Regions from separate parts of the Bacillus sp. S10(2024) genome, predicted to be linked through region 2. Evidence: predicted binding sites of a transcription regulator. Region 2 holds the regulator's gene; each other region holds the start of a gene.
What was found. The regulator Rex, encoded in region 2, represses fermentation and respiration genes when NADH is low (regulators of the CRP and FNR family bind a similar motif). The targets are predictions, from matches to a motif close to TTGTGAAATATTTCACAA.
Positions count from the first base shown of each region.

Region 1 (5,106 bases), 140 kb from region 2:
TTTTTTTTCTTCCCCCATTACACTCACCTCTCTTTTATCAGATAGGACTAAAGTGAAACTTTAATCAGCGGGGGGTTCTTCATCCCCACTGATTATCAGTTGAACCAATCGGGCTTTTACAGGCAGTTTATCTCCCACCTTAACTTCTTAAGAAAAGCGGAGGCGGCTCGCTCAGAATCGCAGGACGCCCACGCCCAGGGCAGAGAGGCACTTTTTGCCTCGTCCGAGAGGGCGAAACGACCGGAGATTCTAGCCGCTAGAGCTAGACAATGCTTTCACCGAGTTTTGAGGTGGGAGTATTATTGCCCGTTAACGCGGGATAAAGTGAAACTTCTATTAATAGAGGGATAAAGAAGGAGGAATCTCCTCCTTCTTTATTCCATATTTCCTAAAGTAGCTGCCATAACCGCTTTAATTGTATGCATTCTATTTTCCGCTTGATCAAAGACTTTTGAATGCTTACTGCGGAATACTTCATCACTTACCTCCATTTCTTTTATGCCATATTTTTCATATATTTCCTCTCCATACAATGTTTCTACATCATGAAATGCAGGTAAACAATGTAAGAAAATCATATTTTCATTTCCAGTCTTTTTAACCATTTCCATGTTCACTTGATATGGAGTAAGAAGTTCAATACGTTCAGCAAACTTATCTTCTTCCCCCATAGATACCCATACATCTGTATAAATAACATCGGCACCTGCAACAGCTTCTTCCACATTGCTCGTTACCATAATCCGGTCACTATACTTTTTAGCTGTATCAATAATTTCCTGTGCTGGGAATAGTGACTCTGGAGTACAAATGCGTACTTCCATTCCTACCATCGAACCGCCGACTAATAAGCTATTCGCCACATTGTTACGTCCATCTCCAACATAGACGAGCTTAATATCCTTTAATTTTCCGAGGTGCTCTTTTATTGTTAACAAATCTGCAAGTGTTTGTGTCGGATGCCACATGTCTGTTAAGCCATTCCATACTGGCACACCTGAATTATTTGCTAGAGATTGTACTGTTTCATGGGAAAATCCACGGAATTCAATACCGTCAAACATACGTCCTAACACTTTTGCTGTATCTTCAACCGATTCTTTCTTTCCTAGCTGAATATCATTTTTACCTAGGTATTCAGGACTTGCCCCTAAATCTGTACACGCTACCGTAAATGCACAACGGGTACGAGTTGAAGTTTTTTCAAATAAAAGAGCCACATTTTTGCCTTCTAAATAATGATGCTGGATACCGTTTTTCTTTTTCTCTTTTAATTCTGCCGCTAAATCAATAAGATATAATAATTCTTCCTCTGTAAAATCTTTTTCTGCAAGAAAACTTCTTCCTTTTAAGTTTGGTTTTGTCATCATCATCACTCATCCCTACTTTCTCCTGAATTTATCCTAGATATCTTTTCGAACAATCGGCATACTCATGCAACGTGGACCCCCACGGCCGCGAGATAATTCCGAACTTAATACTTCCACAACCTCTATACCATGCTCTCGTAATAAAGCATTGGATACATAGTTGCGATCATATGTAACAACTACACCCGGTGCAATTGCTAATGTATTGGATCCATCGTTCCATTGTTCACGGGCAGAAGCAATCGCATCTCCTCCTCCGCAAGGAATAAGAACTAATTCACTCAAACCTAACACTTCTTTTAAAGCCTCAGTTAAAGATGTACGGTGAGTAATATTGAGAACTTCTTCACTCTCTCCTTTTTCTAAAATGTAAATATTCATATTACCTTTTGAATCTTGAATAGCTGGATGAATTGTAAATTTATCGTAATCAACCATTGTAAATACTGTATCTAAATGCATAAACGCACGGCATTTTGGAATCTCTATTGCTAGTACTTTCTTAATTTTATTTTGTCGACTAAATAGATTTTTTGCTAAGCGCTCAATCGCTTTAGCTGATGATCTAGCTGATACGCCAATCGCAATTGTTTCCTCATTTAAAATCAGCTCATCGCCACCTTCAATTGGAAACTCATAATTACGATCTAACCAAACTGGTACATTGTGACTCGCAAAGCGTGGATGATGTTTAATGATATATTCCATAAACAACGATTCACGTCTCCGTGCTGGTTCTCTCATTTTGTTAATTGTTAAACCGCTACCTATACTAGCTGCTGGGTCACGAGTAAAATATAGATTTGGCATTGGATCTAAATAAAATGGATAATGATCTTCCATTAATTCATACAGGTGGGTCTTTTTACTAGTTTCAATTTCGTTTTTACGTACGCCCCCCATAATTTTTTGAATCATTTCTTCATTTGAAAAGGAAAGTAAATATTCTTTTAAATTCTGGTATGCACCATTTACGTCAGCCTGTCCTTCTTTTAAAATACGATCAACAAATTCTTCACGAAGTTTTTTACCAACTAACGCCTCAGCTGCTAGTGTTTCTAAATAAAGAACTTCGACACCCCGATTGCGTAATGTTTGCGCAAAATAATCATGTTCTTTTTGAATAATTGGTAAATATGGAATATCGTCAAATAATAATTGTTGCAAATAATCTGGCGTTAAGTTTTCCACTTCTTTACCAGGACGTTTTAGTAAAACTGTTTCTAATTCTCCAATTTCTGAAGTAACATGTATCGGATGTTTCATTTGTTGTACCTCCTTTTAAATTTGTTTGATGTCTACAAATACATAATAAACAGAATGCACATATCGCCTTGTGAAAACGCTAACAATATTAAGTGGAATATTTCACAAATTATTTTTTAAAACATATATGTAATTGTATTTTTATAAGGTATTTCATTTCATAATTAAATAATGGGGTAAAACATTACGTATATTAGCTGTATAATTGCCTCTATTTTTAATTAAAAATTTTTATCTCGTATTCTCATACAGTGAAACTTTCTCTTGTTAGACGCTTTCCCTCACAAGAAGTTAGCTCTCCCAATCGGGTGCATGCCAGCAGTTTATCTCCCACCGAACATTCTAGTCACCGAAACTGGACAACGCTTCTCTCCAAATCTTGAGGTGGGAGTATTACTGCCCACAAATAGCGGGATACAGTTCAGTAAAAGCAAAAAAGCTGTTCTAATTTCCATTAGAAACAGCCTTCTCATTTGTATGTATAAATATGTTTTGGAGCCTGCTACTTTCTCCCCTTATTTTTACTTCGCATGTAACACATTCTATGCATAGCTAGGTACTCTAGCCCACCTAAAAAGAATGCTTTTATGTCGTTTTTTTAACTTGTATCTACATAATCAAACCCAATCTATCTTTTATAATCTCCCTATCTACTTTTGATCGAGAAATTACAAGACATGTATCATTCCCACATATACATCCTACTTTTTCTTTCCAGTCTAAAGAATCTAGTAAAGCACCGATAACATGGGCATTCCCAGGCAAAGTTTTAATAACAATCAGTTGTTCTACATAATCGATTTTTTCAACCACTTCTCTTATTTTTTTCTTTAGCTGTATATCTGTTCGCTGGTTCTCTTCTATAAAAACCTTATATATCGCTACTCCTTTTGAAGAAGCTCCCTTTACTAAATTTAATTCATGAATATCTCGAGAAACCGTTGCTTGTGTAACCAATACATCACGTTCCTGTAACAACTCTACCAATTTTTCTTGTGTATCTATTTCATTCTCTCTCACCAATTGTTTAATTAGTTGTTGTCTTTTCTCTTTTTTCATGAAAGGCACCCCCTCTAACATTATATCTTGCTATAATTTTCATCTGAAAGAGATAAAGATAAATGTTGCGGAAACGTTCATATTTTTATTTTTATAACAAGTTTTTCGTTTACATCCTCTGCATCATCTATAGCAAAATAAAAAGGAAGAACAATCATCGTTCTTTCCTATATCATAAACTGTGCAATTGTCTTTTTTAACTCTCCTGCGCGCTTCTCTAAATCTTTTGATAGTTGATCAATGGATATCATATTTTCAGATTGCTTCATCGTTAAACGGACAACTTCTTGTGCTCCTGCCGAGGTTTCTTCAACAATCGCTGCTACTTCCTTCGTTTGTACACCAGTTTCATGAATATAATTCATCTGTTCTTTCATATAACCGCCGATTTTTTGAATTGCATCCGCTACTTCCATAATACTCTCTGTCATGTCTTTCAAAATGAGTTCCGTTGTTTCTCCTCGTTTCGCTTCTTCCCTTGCTGTTTTCACCTGATCTGTCATTTGCATAGAAACACGGTTCACTTCGTTTTGCATATCATGCAACAATTTTGAAATATTTTGTGCTGAACTTGCGCTTTCGTCTGCCAATTTTCGTACCTCTTCAGCAACAACTGCAAATCCTCTCCCATGCTCCCCAGCACGAGCTGCCTCAATTGATGCATTTAATGCTAACAAATTTGTCTGACTAGCAATCTCACTCACTAACGAAACGATATGCCCTACTTGTTTTGTATGTTCTTCTAACTTTTGTACACTTTTCATCGATTGCTCGTTTTCTTTCGCTAACATTTGAATTCCTTCAATAAGCGATACAAAGACACGTGTACTTTGCCCGAGCGCCTGCACCATTTGCGAAGATAATTCATCAGACTGCTTTGCTTTTTCTTCTACTTCACTTGCAATCGAAATTGTCGCATCGACTGTAGAAACAATTGTTTGAATAGAAGCAGCTGATTGCTCTGCTCCTACAGAAATTTCAGTAAGCGTTTCCGATACACCTTGTGCTTGTTTCGTTGCCTCTCCCGTTTGCTCACGAATTTGCTGCACTTGATGGTTTGTATATGTAAATGTCGTATCAATATTCTCCACCATTTTCCGCAAATTTCCAAGCGTCGCATTAAAAGCGACACTTAAAGAACGGATCTCATCATCTGCTTTTGGAAGCGAAACATCTTCACGAATATCACCATTCGCCGCTTTATGAGCAGCCTCCTCAAGCTTTCGAAGCGGTTTAATAAGAAAATCTGCTGCAAAATATGCCAAAATCCCTGACCAAATAACCCCTAATATCATTACAACAATATTGTATATAGTTTGATTTACATATTCATGAACATAATCATATACAACATAAATGAAAATTAAACTTGTTGAATACGTAATAAGCGCTAATACCGTTATAAAAAACA
Region 1 is NZ_JBFLUR010000002.1:3,160,824-3,165,929, forward strand. It holds gene arcD (arginine-ornithine antiporter) at 1-18, opposite strand, end outside; gene argF (ornithine carbamoyltransferase) at 375-1,373, opposite strand; gene arcA (arginine deiminase) at 1,404-2,636, opposite strand; gene argR (arginine repressor) at 3,246-3,695, opposite strand; gene AB1280_RS16065 (methyl-accepting chemotaxis protein) at 3,863-4,789, opposite strand; partial or broken gene AB1280_RS16070 (HAMP domain-containing protein) at 4,805-5,106, opposite strand, start outside.
Region 1: arcA (arginine deiminase) is a predicted target of Rex. The motif match lies at 2,727-2,744, and genes of this name have one in related genera.

Region 2 (5,106 bases):
TTTTCGCGATCGAATTCAGAAGTTGTTTCTTCTAACTGCGCACGAATTTGACCGATGCGAGCTTCGATTTGTTCTGTGTTTCCTACACCTTCAACAATTGTTGTATTTTCTTTCGTTACAACAATTTTGCCAGCACGGCCTAGAGATGCAATAGTTGCAGATTTTAAGTCACGGCCTAACTCTTCTGTAATTACTTCGCCGCCAGTTAAGATTGCGATATCTTCTAACATCGCTTTACGACGATCACCGAAGCCAGGAGCTTTAACAGCTACTACGTTGAACGTACCACGAAGTTTATTTACTACTAATGTAGCTAACGCTTCGCCTTCTACGTCTTCAGAGATGATAAGAAGTGGTTTACCTTGTTGTACCACTTGCTCTAATACTGGTAAGATTTCTTGAATGCTAGAAACCTTTTTATCTGTAATTAAGATAAATGGATTATCAAGAACAGCTTCCATTTTATCAGAATCAGTAATCATGTAAGGAGAAGCATATCCACGGTCGAACTGCATACCTTCTACTACATCTAATTCTGTTGTGAATCCTTTAGATTCTTCTAATGTAATAACGCCGTCGTTACCAACGCGCTCCATCGCTTCTGCAATTAATTGTCCTACTTCTTCGTCAGCAGCAGAAATAGCAGCTACTTGTGCAATAGAAGATTTACCTTCGATTGGTTTAGAAATCGTTTTTAATTCTTCAATTGCTGCTACAACAGCTTTTTCAATACCTTTACGAAGACCCATTGGATTCGCACCAGCTGTTACGTTCTTTAAACCTTCACGAATCATTGCTTGCGCTAATACAGTTGCAGTTGTTGTTCCATCACCAGCTACATCGTTTGTTTTGCTAGCAACTTCTGCAACTAGTTTTGCACCCATATTTTCAAATGCATCTTCTAATTCAATTTCTTTTGCGATTGTTACACCGTCATTTGTAATAAGCGGAGAACCGAATTTTTTCTCAAGTACAACGTTACGACCTTTTGGTCCAAGTGTAACTTTTACTGCGTTTGCAAGAGTGTCGACACCGCGAAGCATCGAACGACGTGCTTCTTCACTAAATTTAATATCTTTTGCCATAATATTTGACCCCCTTGAATTTTTAAAGATTTATATAATTAACCAATAATTGCTAAGATGTCGCTTTCACGTAAAATTAAGTATTCTGTACCTTCGTATTTCACTTCAGTACCTGCATATTTTGAGAAGATGATACGATCTCCTGTAGCTACATCTAAAGCAACACGCTCACCATTTTCAAGCACACGACCAGTACCAACTGCCACTACTTTACCTTCTTGTGGTTTTTCTTTTGCAGTGTCTGGTAGTACGATACCACTTGCTGTTTTTTCTTCTGCCTGAACAAGTTCAATAATAACGCGATCACCTAATGGCTTTAGCATGAACAACAACCTCCTCAATTTATTATGTAAATTTTATATTTATTAGCACTCTAACACTTCGAGTGCTAACACACTTATTATAATAAAGAATCTCATTTTCTTTTGCAAGTGAAAAAATCGTAATTTTTCGGAAAACTATTTTATCCCCTCTTCCACTTGTTCCAAAGTGTTTATACCTTACTTAATAATTACATAATGGAAGATGCATTGATACATATATCCATTTTAATTTTCCGACATATTAAGTCACTGCTATACAAAATACAACATGACCGTTACTTGCTCCCTTTGTTTATAAACATCGTATGTGGCAGGAAAAGGCTCTGACTGCTTCTAAGCACGGCCAACTACTCTCGTCCTCCTCTAAAAAGAAAGGGGCCTATGGCGTTTTTTAACTTGCACATGATAGAGATTCCATCTTTTTTTCACCTTCTCCTATGTTACAATAAGAAAGATGCCATAAGTTGTTTTCTCTATGGATAGAGCATTTTCCTTTTTCTTTACAAAAAATTCAAAAAGGAGTTACGAAATTGAAGAGACAATATTGGTGGGTTATTGTTACATATATTTTGATGCAATTATCAGGTATAATCGGTGGATGGATTCTTTTAAAAAGCGGAGTATACAATAATGGACACCGGACCTTTGAAGAAAAAGTTCAACTGGCAAGTGCACATTGGGGACTGATTAGCTTCTTTATCGCTCTTATCATCATCCTTGTGTTACTCCGTAATGATACAGAATCCGAAAAATGGAATCGCGGAAAAACAAACATACCTGCTACGATAGGGTGGATTATTCTAGGAGTTTTTCTTGCTTTATTTGCCCAAGTTATTGCTGGCACAATTGAAACACAAGTTTTTAAAATTAAAGCAGAATCTGAAAATACACAAAACATTATCGATATTATAAAAGCTGCGCCATTATTTATGATTGTTTCATCTATATTTGCTCCTATTCTTGAGGAGATTGTATTTAGAAAAATTCTATTTGGCACACTATATAAACGATATAACTTCTTTATCGCAGCAATCGTAAGTTCGCTTATATTTGCTCTCATTCATTTTGACCCTACACATTTATTAGTGTATATTTCCATGGGACTTGTTTTTTCATTTTTATACGTACAAACAAAACGAATTATTGTACCAATTATGGCTCATGTTATGATGAATACAAATGTTATGTTAATTACATTCGTACTTCGTCCCTATCTAGAAAAAGCTGAAAAACTGCAAGGATTCATCGGAGGATTTTAAACATGCGAAATTCACCATTTGTTATGGCAACTTTGTATTTTCTTCTAGGTTGTATATTTACATACTTAGCAATCACAAGTGTGAAAGACACGATTTGGAACTTTTACACAATACTACTTGCCATAATGGCAACAGTTGATTTTAATTTGGCAATTCGCCTTCTTTTTTCTAAACCGAAAAAAGATAGCCAGAAAAATTATCCACAATAAAAACGCAGGAGATTCCTGCGTTTTTATTGTGGATAATTTTTCAAAAAGTACACGAGCGTTTGTAACTCTACCGCTAAATCAATATGATGAATTCGAATATGTTCTGATATGTTTAGCCTAGCAGGTGTAAAGTTTAAAACACCTTGTATGCTCGTATGTGATAAGCGATCTGCTACAGCTTGTGCAACAGAAGCAGGCACTGTTAATATTGCCACTTTTATATCACCCGATAGTCTCTCTTCTAACTCATCCAGATGATATACTGGAATCCCGCCGATTTCTTTTCCAACTTTCTCTTCATCAACGTCAAATGCCATCTCAATTTTTGTATTATTATTTTTCGTAAAATTGTAATGTAAGAAAGCGGTACCTAAATTACCTACCCCAATTAATGCTACACGTGTTACATCGTCTTGATCAAGTGTTTCGCGAAAAAACGACAATAAATAATTTACATTATAGCCATATCCCTTTTTCCCTAATGCCCCAAAATATGAAAAATCTCTTCGAATTGTCGCTGAATCCACTTTCACCGCTTCACTTAATTCTGCAGATGATACGCGTTGCTTACCAGATAACGATAGGTTTTGGATAAATCGATAGTATAGAGGCAATCTTTTGGCAGTTGCCTGCGGAATTTTAGGCTGCTCCATGCAACCCCCTCCTCTCTTCCTATCTGTTCAAGTGATTGAAACATGTACGGAAGTTTAGCATTGATAGTTTTCCTTGTATAATAGAGAGAGAATTTCTCTATTTATGTTCAACTATACACTATTTTTAGTATGATTGAGAAATATAATCATGGCAAAGTTAAGAAAATATTTGAGGTGAAAACATTGATTTTACTACAAGTGAATAACCTTTCCAAGTTGTTCGCCGCCGAAGTGATTCTTTCAAACATTAAGTTAGAAGTACAGACGCGCGATCGTATTGCACTTGTCGGGCGTAATGGCGCAGGAAAGTCTACATTATTAAAGATTATTGCCGGAGAATTATCCCATGACGGCGGCGAAATTATAAAGCCGAAAGATGTATCTATCGGTTACTTAGCGCAGCACACTGGTCTTGAAACATCATTAACAATTTGGGATGAAATGCTAACGGTCTTTCTTCACTTACAACGCATGGAGAAAGAACTCCGCAGACTAGAACAAGAAATGGGAAAAGAAGAGAACTTCACAAATGAAACCATTTATGAAAAATTGTTAGCAGAATATGATCGTCTACAATTAGACTATAAAAATGAAGGCGGCTATCAATACGAAGCTGATATTCGTTCTGTTTTAAGCGGTCTTGGTTTTCCTCCCGAAACACACGGAACGACAATCTCCACATTAAGCGGTGGACAAAAGACTCGTTTAGCTCTCGGGAAGTTATTATTAACAAAACCAGATTTACTTATTCTCGATGAGCCAACCAACCATTTAGATATCGATACATTAACGTGGCTCGAGCAATATTTACAAGGTTATCCTGGGGCTATTTTAATCGTTTCACACGATCGGTACTTTCTAGATAGACTTGTCACACAAGTATATGAAATCTCCAATAAACAAAGTCGAAAGTACACAGGAAACTATAGTAAATACTTAGACCTTAAAGCGGCCCTATATGAACAAGAGATGAAACGTTACGAAAAACAGCAAGAAGAAGTAACAAAATTGCAAGATTTTATCCAAAAGAATATTGCCCGTGCGTCTACAACAAAACGGGCGCAAAGCCGCCGAAAACAATTAGATCGTATGGAACTTATGGACAAACCAATCGGCGATACAAAATCCGCTTCTTTCCACTTTGATATCGATAAACAAAGTGGTAATGATGTATTACAAGTAAGAGATGTGACAATTGGCTATGAGAATGAGCCAATTATTCAAAACATTCGTTTCCAATTAACGAGAGGTGATAGTGTTGCGCTAGTCGGTCCAAACGGAATCGGAAAATCCACTTTATTAAAATCTCTTGTGGATAAACTTCGCCCTTTAAACGGTACTATTTCGTTTGGTTCTAACGTTTCTATCGGATATTATGACCAAGAACAAGCAAACTTAACATCATCAAAACGTGTATTAGATGAACTTTGGGATGATTATCCGATGCAACCAGAAAAAGAGATTCGCACAGTACTTGGGAACTTTTTATTTTCTGGTGACGACGTTCTAAAACCCGTTTCTTCTTTAAGCGGTGGACAAAAGGCACGTTTAGCTCTTGCAAAGCTTATGATGCAAAA
Region 2 is NZ_JBFLUR010000002.1:3,304,860-3,309,965, forward strand. It holds gene groL (chaperonin GroEL) at 1-1,085, opposite strand, end outside; gene groES (co-chaperone GroES) at 1,124-1,408, opposite strand; gene AB1280_RS16675 (CPBP family intramembrane glutamic endopeptidase) at 1,939-2,667, shown strand; gene AB1280_RS16680 (YdiK family protein) at 2,670-2,876, shown strand; gene AB1280_RS16685 (redox-sensing transcriptional repressor Rex) at 2,900-3,529, opposite strand; gene AB1280_RS16690 (ATP-binding cassette domain-containing protein) at 3,713-5,106, shown strand, end outside.

Region 3 (5,106 bases), 1.0 Mb from region 2:
GCAAATAAACAAGTATACAACTGACCTTCTGCTGAAATGCGCGCTCGCGTACAAGAAGAACAAAACGATTCAGAAACAGAAGTAATAAAACCAACTTCGGCTTCAGTTCCAACATATCGATATCGCTTGGCTACTTCACCGAAATAATGAGGATCTATCGGTTCAATTGGATACGTATGTCCAATCATATCGATTAACTCTTTCTTCGTAATAACTTGTTTAAAATTCCAGCCGTTCGTACTTCCAACATCCATAAATTCGATAAAGCGAAGAGGGATGCACCGCTCTTTACAATAAGCGGCCATCTTCAAAATTTGGTTATCATTCATGCCCTTTTTCACGACCATATTGATTTTTACATCTAAGCCAGCGGATTTTGCTTCTTCAATTCCTCGTAATACAGGTTTTGTGCTTACATTGCGGCCATTAATACGTCGAAATACATCATCATCTAACGCATCTAAGCTGACGTTTACTCGCTGTAAACCGGCTTCTTTCAATGCCTTTGCTTGCTTTGTTAAATGAATGCCATTTGTCGTTAGTCCAATATCTGTTAAACCTTCTATTTTTACAAGACGTTTAATAAGCTGTGGTAAATCTTTACGAAGTAACGGTTCGCCGCCAGTTAAGCGAATTTTTCTTACGCCCATACGAACAAAAAGCATAGCTAATCGCTCAATCTCGTCAAACGTAAGTAGAAACTCTTCTTTTAAAAATGCATAATCTGGTCCAAACACTTCGGCTGGCATACAATACGTACACCGAAAATTACAACGATCAATGACAGAAATGCGTAAATCTTGAAGTGGACGCTGCCATACATCTATAATCTTCTCAGTCATCTTCACCCCTCCTTCTTGCTGTATGTCTACTTTTATTCTATTATAATATATTTTTAAACTAGGGTGTTTTTGCTCTTACACTTTATCTTTTTTTGGCTGTCTTTCATTTGTCTTCATCATAAAAAAGAACAACAATCTATGTTGTGATATTTCTCACATCAATTTCCTCATTCAAACATTCTTCACAAATGTGTTCAAAAACTGTTCACAATTAGGCAAAGGAAAAAATCTCTTGCATTTTTACTATATTTATATTCAAAATAAGAAATAGACTATTCGGAAAAAAAGGGGTGATTGCTGTGGCAAACAGTACTGCATTATCAAATGATTTAAAAGAATTACTCGCATCTGTTGAATATAAAATGCAAATAAACAAATCCCATTATATTTTCCAAGAAGGTATGGAGGCAAAAGAACTATATATTATTCACTCAGGAAAAGTACAAATTAGTAAAATTAGCGCCGACGGTCAAGAATTGACACTGCGCATTTGTTCGGAGAATGATATTATTGGGGAGCTTACATTATTTACGGAAGACGCCAAATATTTATTAAATGCAAAAGTGCTTGAACATGCAGAAATTGGCGTCATTAAGCGGGATGCATTAGAAAAAGCATTGCTGGAAAAACCAGCTCTTGCCTTTGAATTTATGAGGTGGGTTAGTGAACATTTACGAAGAATGCAAACGAAGTTTCGTGATTTAGTATTGCATGGCAAAAAGGGCGCACTCTACTCCACTCTCATTCGCATGACGAATAGTTATGGCATTTTAAAAGAAGATGGTATTCTTATCGATCTTCCATTAACGAATCAAGAGCTTGCAAACTTCTGTGCAACCTCCCGTGAAAGTGTCAATCGCATGTTAAATGATTTAAAAAAACAAGACATTATTTCGATTCATAAAGGAAAAATCACCATTCATAATTTACACTTTTTAAAATGTGCAATCTCTTGTGAAGATTGTCCTACTTCTATTTGTAGTATTGAGTAGCATCTCATTTAGATGCTGCTCTTTTTCTTTATTCTACACCCTCACCGTGTTTTGCAATGTGCAAAATGTCACACCTTCTCGATTTTCCCCTTACACACTCGTAATTTTTTGACAATCTGTTGAACTGTGATAGATATCACATCCCTATTTTGCATGCCCTCTTATAGTGAAAGTAAGCAAGAGAGACGCAATAAAGTGAAACTTCCATCAGTGGGGATTTTCTTCATTTCCCACTGATGGTTAGTTGAACCAATCGGGCTTTTACGGGTAGTTATCCCCAAACTATTTTCTGCGTTTCTCTCTGCATTTTGAAATGGGGGTCTTACTGCCCGTTAAAGCGGGATAAAGGAGTGAACAATATGAAAAAGAAATTATCACCACTTATGCAACGTTTAAAATATTTTTCGCCAATAGATCGTTATAACGATAATCATACGCAAGAAACATATGAAGACCGAGAATGGGAAAATGCCTATCGAAAGCGATGGCAACATGATAAAGTAATCCGCTCCACACACGGCGTAAACTGCACCGGTTCTTGCAGCTGGAACATTTACGTAAAAGATGGGATTGTCACTTGGGAAGGCCAAGAGCTAAATTATCCGTCTACTGGTCCTGATATGCCAGACTTTGAGCCACGCGGATGTCCGCGCGGAGCAAGCTTTTCCTGGTACATCTACAGCCCGCTTCGTGTGAAATATCCATATGTACGCGGCGTTCTTTGGAATATGTGGCAAGAAGAATTACAAAAACATGAATCACCGTTAGATGCTTGGAAAAGCATTGTTGAAAATCCGGAAAAAGCACGCACATATAAAAGCGCTCGCGGAAAAGGTGGATTCATTCGTGCAAGTTGGGATGAAGTATTACAGCTCGTTGCCGCTTCCTTACTATATACAGTAATCAAGTATGGTCCTGATCGAAATGTTGGCTTCTCGCCAATTCCTGCGATGTCAATGTTAAGTCACGCAGCTGGTAGTCGCTTTATGCAGCTTATGGGCGGGCCGATGCTGAGCTTCTACGATTGGTACGCTGACTTACCGCCAGCTTCACCACAAATTTGGGGTGATCAAACGGATGTGCCAGAAAGTAGTGATTGGTACAACGCTGGCTACATTATGACATGGGGCTCTAACGTACCACTAACACGGACACCAGATGCCCACTTCTTAGCAGAAGTGCGCTATAAAGGAACGAAAGTCGTTTCTGTTAGCCCTGATTTTGCCGAATCAACAAAATTCGCTGATGACTGGATCAGTGTAAAACAAGGAACAGACGGGGCACTTGCAATGGCAATGGGGCACGTTATTTTACAAGAATTCTACGTGGACAAACAAGTAGACTATTTCATAAATTATGCAAAACAATACACAGATTTCCCGTTCCTTGTCACGTTAAACCAGCAAGAAGGTCAATTTGTTGCAGATCGTTTCTTAAATGCCGCTGATATCGGCCGGGAAACAAAGCTTGGCGAATGGAAACCTGTTCTTTGGAACGATAACAGTCATGATTTCGCTACGCCGCACGGCACAATGGGCTCACGCTGGGATAACGAGAAAAAATGGAACTTGCGTTTAGAAGATGAACAAACAGGCGAAAAAATTGATCCGCGTCTTTCTTTACTTGGTATGGAAGATGCAATTGGAACCGTACAAATTCCATACTTTTCTGATGACGGAAATGAAGTATTAGAACGTACCATTCCAGTGAAAAAAATTACAACGCCAAACGGTGACCTTTTCGTAACAACTGTCTACGATTTAACATTAGCAAACTACGGTGTGGACCGCGGTCTTGGCGGCCCGGAACCAAAGAGCTTTGATGAAGATGCTCCGTTTACACCAGCATGGCAAGAAAAAATGACAGGTGTAAAACGAGAACTTATTATTCAAATCGCTCGTGAATTTGCGCAAAATGCCGTTGATACAAATGGACGCTCAATGATTATTGTCGGCGCTGGCATTAACCATTGGTTTAACTCAGATACAATTTACCGCGCTGTCTTAAACCTCGTTCTTCTCGTTGGAGCACAAGGGGTAAACGGCGGCGGCTGGGCTCATTATGTCGGCCAAGAAAAATTACGTCCGGCAGAAGGTTGGCAAACCATCGCAACAGCAAAAGATTGGCAAGGCCCGCCGAAACTGCAAAACGGTACATCCTTCTTCTATTTCGTTACAGATCAGTGGCGCTATGAAGATACACCAGTTGGACATTTAGCATCACCAGTTGTCGGCAACTCACGCTATCAGCACCACGGTGATTACAATGTGTTGGCAGCTCGCCTTGGCTGGTTACCATCCTATCCAACATTCGAGAAAAACGGAATTGAATTATATAAAGAAGCAGTCGCTAATGGTGCAACAACCCAGGAAGAAATCGGGAAATATGTTGCAGATAAGCTAAAAAACAAAGAGCTAAAATTTGCGATTGAAGACCCTGATAACAAAAATAACTTCCCGCGCAATTTATTCGTTTGGCGCGCAAATTTAATCTCAAGTTCTGGTAAAGGACACGAGTATTTCTTAAAACATTTATTAGGTACAACAAACGGATTAATGAACGACGATAGTGATTCATTACGACCAGAAGAAATCAAGTGGCATGAAGAAGCACCTGAAGGAAAACTTGATCTACTTATCAACTTAGATTTCCGTATGGCTGGAACAGCACTATACTCTGATATCGTTCTTCCTGCTTCAACGTGGTATGAAAAGCATGATTTAAGCAGTACAGATATGCATCCGTTCGTGCATCCATTTAACCCGGCAATTGGGTCACCGTGGGAAGCTCGTTCTGATTGGGATATTTTCTGCTCCCTTTCAAAAGCAGTTTCTGATTTAGCACAAAAGTTAGACCTTGAGCCAATGAAAGAAGTTGTTGCAACACCGCTTCTTCACGATACACCGCAAGAATTAGCACAGCCGCTTGGACAAATTAAAGATTGGAGCAAAGGGGAATGTGAGCCAATCCCAGGCAAAACAATGCCGCAAATACATGTTGTAGAACGTGATTATAAAACGATTTATGACAAAATGACCGCACTCGGGCCAAACGTTGGAAAACAGCCAATTGGCACGAAAGGTATCTCTTGGTCTGCGGAAAAAGAATACGAACAATTAAAGAGTAAATTAGGTGTAATTCGCACTGATTCTATTGCGAAAGGATGCCCTAACATAACAGAAGCAATCAATGCTGCTGAAGCTGTGTTAACTCTTTCTTCGACAACAAATGGTCATATGGCAGTAAAAGCATGGGAAGCGCTTGAAAAACAA
Region 3 is NZ_JBFLUR010000002.1:4,327,204-4,332,309, reverse strand. It holds gene moaA (GTP 3',8-cyclase MoaA) at 1-842, opposite strand, end outside; gene AB1280_RS22020 (Crp/Fnr family transcriptional regulator) at 1,142-1,834, shown strand; gene AB1280_RS22015 (nitrate reductase subunit alpha) at 2,194-5,106, shown strand, end outside.
Region 3: AB1280_RS22015 (nitrate reductase subunit alpha) is a predicted target of Rex. The motif match lies at 1,959-1,976, and genes of this name have one in related genera.

Region 4 (5,106 bases), 1.3 Mb from region 2:
CCATTATACCCTCTTCTATTTCAAATAAGGCAAATGTTTTTTCTCTTCTCGAACGAGGCAAGAGAATACTTCCTGGATTGATAAATAAAACATTGTCTATGATTTCTGCTCCTAATATATGCGAATGACCGAAGCAAACGACATTTGCCTCAGCTTCTTTGGCACGATATAAAAGTGTTTGCAGCGTCATTTTAATATTGTATAAATGTCCATGCGTGATAAGAAACCGTGTATGTTGTACTTCTGTAAGAATATCATTTGGAAAGTCTCCCGTAAAATCACAGTTTCCTTTCACTACATGAAATCCTTCTAGTTCAGCGTGCTGCGATGTTAATTCCGAATCACCGCAATGAATCATCACATCTACATTTCCCTCGTACTGCTCTTTTAATTGCTTTAACTCTTTTACAGAACCGTGACTGTCGCTCACAATTAACGCCTTCATCGGTTTCGCTCCCTTATTATCCTGCTATTCGTGGGCAGTAAGACCCCACGAATAGCAGTTTCACTTTATTCTTCCCCTAAAAACCAGACTGGAATTTTTTCTTCTAATTTACGAAGCGCACGTCCGCGATGACTAATTTTATTTTTCTCATCCGACGACAATTCCGCCATCGCGCTTTTGTATTCTTCTACATAAAAAATAGGATCATATCCAAAACCATTTTCCCCGCGCTGCTGTTCTAAAATCTTCCCTTCACACGTTCCATTTACCATCAATGGTTCTTTATCTTCTTGCGGGAATGCAACAGCTAATGCACAGTAAAAACGTGCCGTACGTTTCTCCATTGAAATATTCTTTAATCCGTCTAACACTTTTTGAATGTTAGCTTGATCATCCTTTTCCTCACCTGCATAACGAGCAGAGTGTACTCCTGGTTTCCCCTGCAATGCATCTACAATTAAACCAGAATCATCAGCAATGACAATTTCATCTAGCTCTTTACACAGATGTTCCGCCTTTAAAATCGCGTTTTCTTCAAACGTTTCACCTGTTTCTTCTACTTCTTCAATATGAGGAAAATCATAAAGTGATTTTACTTCTAAATCAAATTTTTCAAATAGCTCGGCAAATTCACGTACTTTCCCGGCATTCTTTGTTGCTACGACAACTTGTTTCATATTTCCACCTCTATTCCATATGAGTTACAATATCACCCAATGCTTCTTTTTGTATTTCAACAAGCCGTAAAATCCCTTGTTCTGCTACATCAAGCAACTCGTTCAATTCACCGCGGCTAAATGTCGCTTCTTCTCCTGTACCTTGTACTTCAACAAAGTGTCCTTTTCCTGTCATAATGACATTCATATCAACATTCGCCTTAGAATCTTCTGCATAATTTAAATCTAATACAACTCCATGCTCATCAACGATCCCAACAGACGTTGCCGCCAAGAAATCTTTCACTGGAAGTTTCGATACTTTCCCGGCTTCCACAAGCTTTTCAAATGCTAATACCATCGCTACATATGCACCGGTGATCGAAGCAGTTCGCGTTCCGCCGTCAGCTTGAATGACATCACAGTCAATCCAAATTGTTTTTTCACCAAGCGCTTCTAAATCAACAACAGCACGCAATGCTCGTCCAATTAAACGTTGAATTTCCATTGTACGTCCCGTTACTTTTCCTTTACTTGATTCACGGATAGTACGCTGTTCTGTTGCACGAGGAATCATGGAATACTCCGCTGTAACCCATCCTTTTCCTTCCCCTCTCATAAACGGAGGAACTCGATCTTCAATCGTTGCTGTACAAATCACCTTCGTATCACCAACTTCAATTAATACCGATCCTTCTGGATGTTTTAAATAATTCGTTTGAATATGTATACGACGCAAATCTGATGCTTGTCTACCATCTACTCGCATAAAAAATAACCCCCTTGTAACTACTACTTGTTAGTATAGCCCATTCAAAATTTATGTTATGTATTGAAATAAAAGAAGGGGAATTAGCTGCATTCCCCTTCTCTTCCTACATTCAGTATATCAAATTATTTCTGTTTAAAAACCACCTGTATTCACGTTTTGTGGCCGATCGACCGGTTTTATTAATTTATCACCTTTTTCTGTAACAAGATTTGCCTTTCCATTCACTTGAATGGACACTTTTTCCACACCTTGTTTTTCTGTTAAAGATAATACAAGCGACTGTAATACATAGTTGGAAATCGCACTTTTATCTTTATTTGCATAAATATTTTCATTAAAGTTCAATGTCACGGTCCCTTTTTCAAGTTTTGGTTCATTAATTAACCTCACATCTGGATTAAAATCATATGTTAACGCCGATTTCTGCGACGGTCCTTTCACAAGTTCTTTTACAATTGTCGCAGCTTCATTTTCTTTCCCTTCAGCAACGCGGCGCGTTACCGGCACATAATACGTTTGCTTATTATTTTGCGCTAAGAAATACAGCGTAATTGGTTTTGTATTTGCAAGATCCGCAACTTGCTCATCATCAAAGTTAATACCATTCGCTCGGCTGAATCCATTACCAATCGGCGTACCAGCAACAGGCATTTTCGCTAAATCTTGCCCATTCATGCTGAACTTCACATTCTTTACTTCTTTAAACTGCGTTAATGTCCAAGTAACCGCTTCTACAATGCGGCGTTCTTCTTCTTTTTTATAGTTTTTCAGTTCTTTTGAAAAGTCAACAACTGCAGTCCCATCTTTTTTCACATCAACTGTCATTTCTGTATCCGCTGGGAGCACAGCTTGAAATCCATTTGGCAATACATTTGTTACCGGTCCGTCTTTCACTAGGTATTGTAATGACTGCTTAATTACTGCGTTATCTTTCGGAGCGGGTAACTGTACCGTTTGCGGCACAACATAACCATTTTTATCTACAAGATATAAATCTAATTTTTTTGTTTCCCCTTGTTTTGCAGTTTCTTTCTTCTCACCATCCGTATATGTTACTTTCTTAGGTGGATCAATTTGCTCTGTCCCTTTTTCCTTACTAAACAAACCGCATCCCGTTAATAAAACTGTACTTAATGTAGCACAAACAATCCATTTGAAAGTCGATTTAGGCATACGCTTTCCCCCTAAAAAAATCTAAGTTTGTACTATATATATACGAGCCTCGTTTTCACTTTAGAACAAGCAATGACAACTTATCTTTTTAAAAAAACATCTAGATAAAAGGAATTTTCTATTAGCAACGGATTACTACCTATAACTAGTAGGATCCAATCATCAAATGCAAAAATAGATTATATACATTTTTGAACAATTTATGAATCCTCCAAAGATGTGATAAATATCACATCTCCTTATTTTCCAAAACTTTTATAATACAAGTATAAAAGTTTGTTAAACATTTCACATAAAAGAAGGGAAATAAATATGAAAACACGTTTAGTCATGATCGGGAATGGTATGGCTGGAATACGCTGCATCGAAGAAATTTTAAAACAAAACGATACCTTATATGACATTACCATTTTTGGAGATGAACCGCACCCAAACTATAATCGCATTATGCTCTCCCACGTCCTACAAGGAAAGACAAACATGCAAGATATCATTATGAACGAATATAGTTGGTACGAAGAAAATGATATTACGTTGTATACAAATGAAAAAGTGCTGAAAATTGATCGAGAAGAACAAGTCATTGTTACAGAAAAAAATCGTCTTGTTATGTACGACAAACTCATAATCGCAACAGGATCCAGTGCATTTATTTTACCAGTGGAAGGTGCAAACCTCCCTGGTGTAACAGGTTTTCGTACAATTGAAGATACACAATTTATGATGGATACCGCTAAACAATATAAAAAAGCTGTTGTCATTGGTGGGGGATTGCTTGGTTTAGAAGCAGCACGAGGACTTATTGACTTAGGAATGGACGTACATGTTGTTCATTTAATGCCGCACTTAATGGAACAACAACTCGACGCTAAAGCAGCTTCACTACTACGCGAAGATTTAGAATCACAAGGTATGAAGTTCCTTATGGAAAAGAAAACAGTAAAAATTCTTGGTACAAACCACGTTGAGGGCATTCAATTTGCAGATGGCGATATTGTAACATGCGATTTAATTGTGATGGCTGTTGGAATACGTCCGAATACACAATTAGCAAAAGATGCTGATTTAATTGTAAACCGTGGTGTTGTAGTCAATGACTATATGCAAACAAATGATGAAGCAATATATGCAGTTGGAGAATGCGCAGAACATGACGGGATTGCATATGGACTTGTTGCACCACTTTATGAACAAGGTGCTATATTAGCAAAACACATTACAGATACACAAACAAGTGGATATACTGGCAGCATCGTCGGTACACAGCTAAAAGTTGCAGGATGCAATTTATTCTCTGCTGGTCAAATTTATGAAGATGATAAGACAAAAGCAATCTCCATTTTCGATGAATGCACACGTTCCTATAAAAAGGTACTCATCCGAGACAATAAAGTTGTTGGTATTGTTTTATACGGAAATACAACTGACGGCACACGCCTCTTCAGCATGTTAAAAAAAGAAGAAGATATACAAGAATATACACCTGCTTCTCTTCTTCATAAAGCTGGTGAAGATAACGGACTTGACGTTGCAAGTATGAGTGCTGATGAAACTGTTTGCGGATGCAACGGTGTCACAAAAGGAACAATTGTTAACGCTATTTTAGAACAAGACTTAAAGACATTCGAAGAAGTAAAAGGGTGTACAAAAGCAGCAGGTTCTTGCGGTAAATGTCGCCCAGTTGTGGAACAAATTTTATCTCATACACTTGGAGATAACTTTGACGCTTCTGTCCAAGTTGCAGGCATGTGCGGGTGTACAACCTTATCTCGCGATGAAGTTGTAGCTGCAATTCATGAGAAAGGGTTAAAGTCACCGAAAGAAGTACGAAACGTTCTTAACTTCTCGCACGAAGAAGGCTGTTCAAAATGCCGCCCTGCATTAAATTATTATTTACGTATGATTTGTCCAGAAGAGTATGCCGATGATAAAGCATCCCGCTTCGTTAACGAAAGAATGAATGGAAATATTCAACATGACGGAACATTTTCTGTGATTCCACGTATGTACGGCGGCGTTACAACAGCAGATGATTTAATGAAAATCGCAGAAGTTGCTAA
Region 4 is NZ_JBFLUR010000002.1:4,591,064-4,596,169, reverse strand. It holds gene AB1280_RS23380 (metallophosphoesterase family protein) at 1-445, opposite strand, end outside; gene AB1280_RS23375 (XTP/dITP diphosphatase) at 511-1,122, opposite strand; gene rph (ribonuclease PH) at 1,133-1,870, opposite strand; gene AB1280_RS23365 (GerMN domain-containing protein) at 2,006-3,046, opposite strand; gene nirB (nitrite reductase large subunit NirB) at 3,359-5,106, shown strand, end outside.
Region 4: nirB (nitrite reductase large subunit NirB) is a predicted target of Rex. The motif match lies at 3,323-3,340, and genes of this name have one in related genera.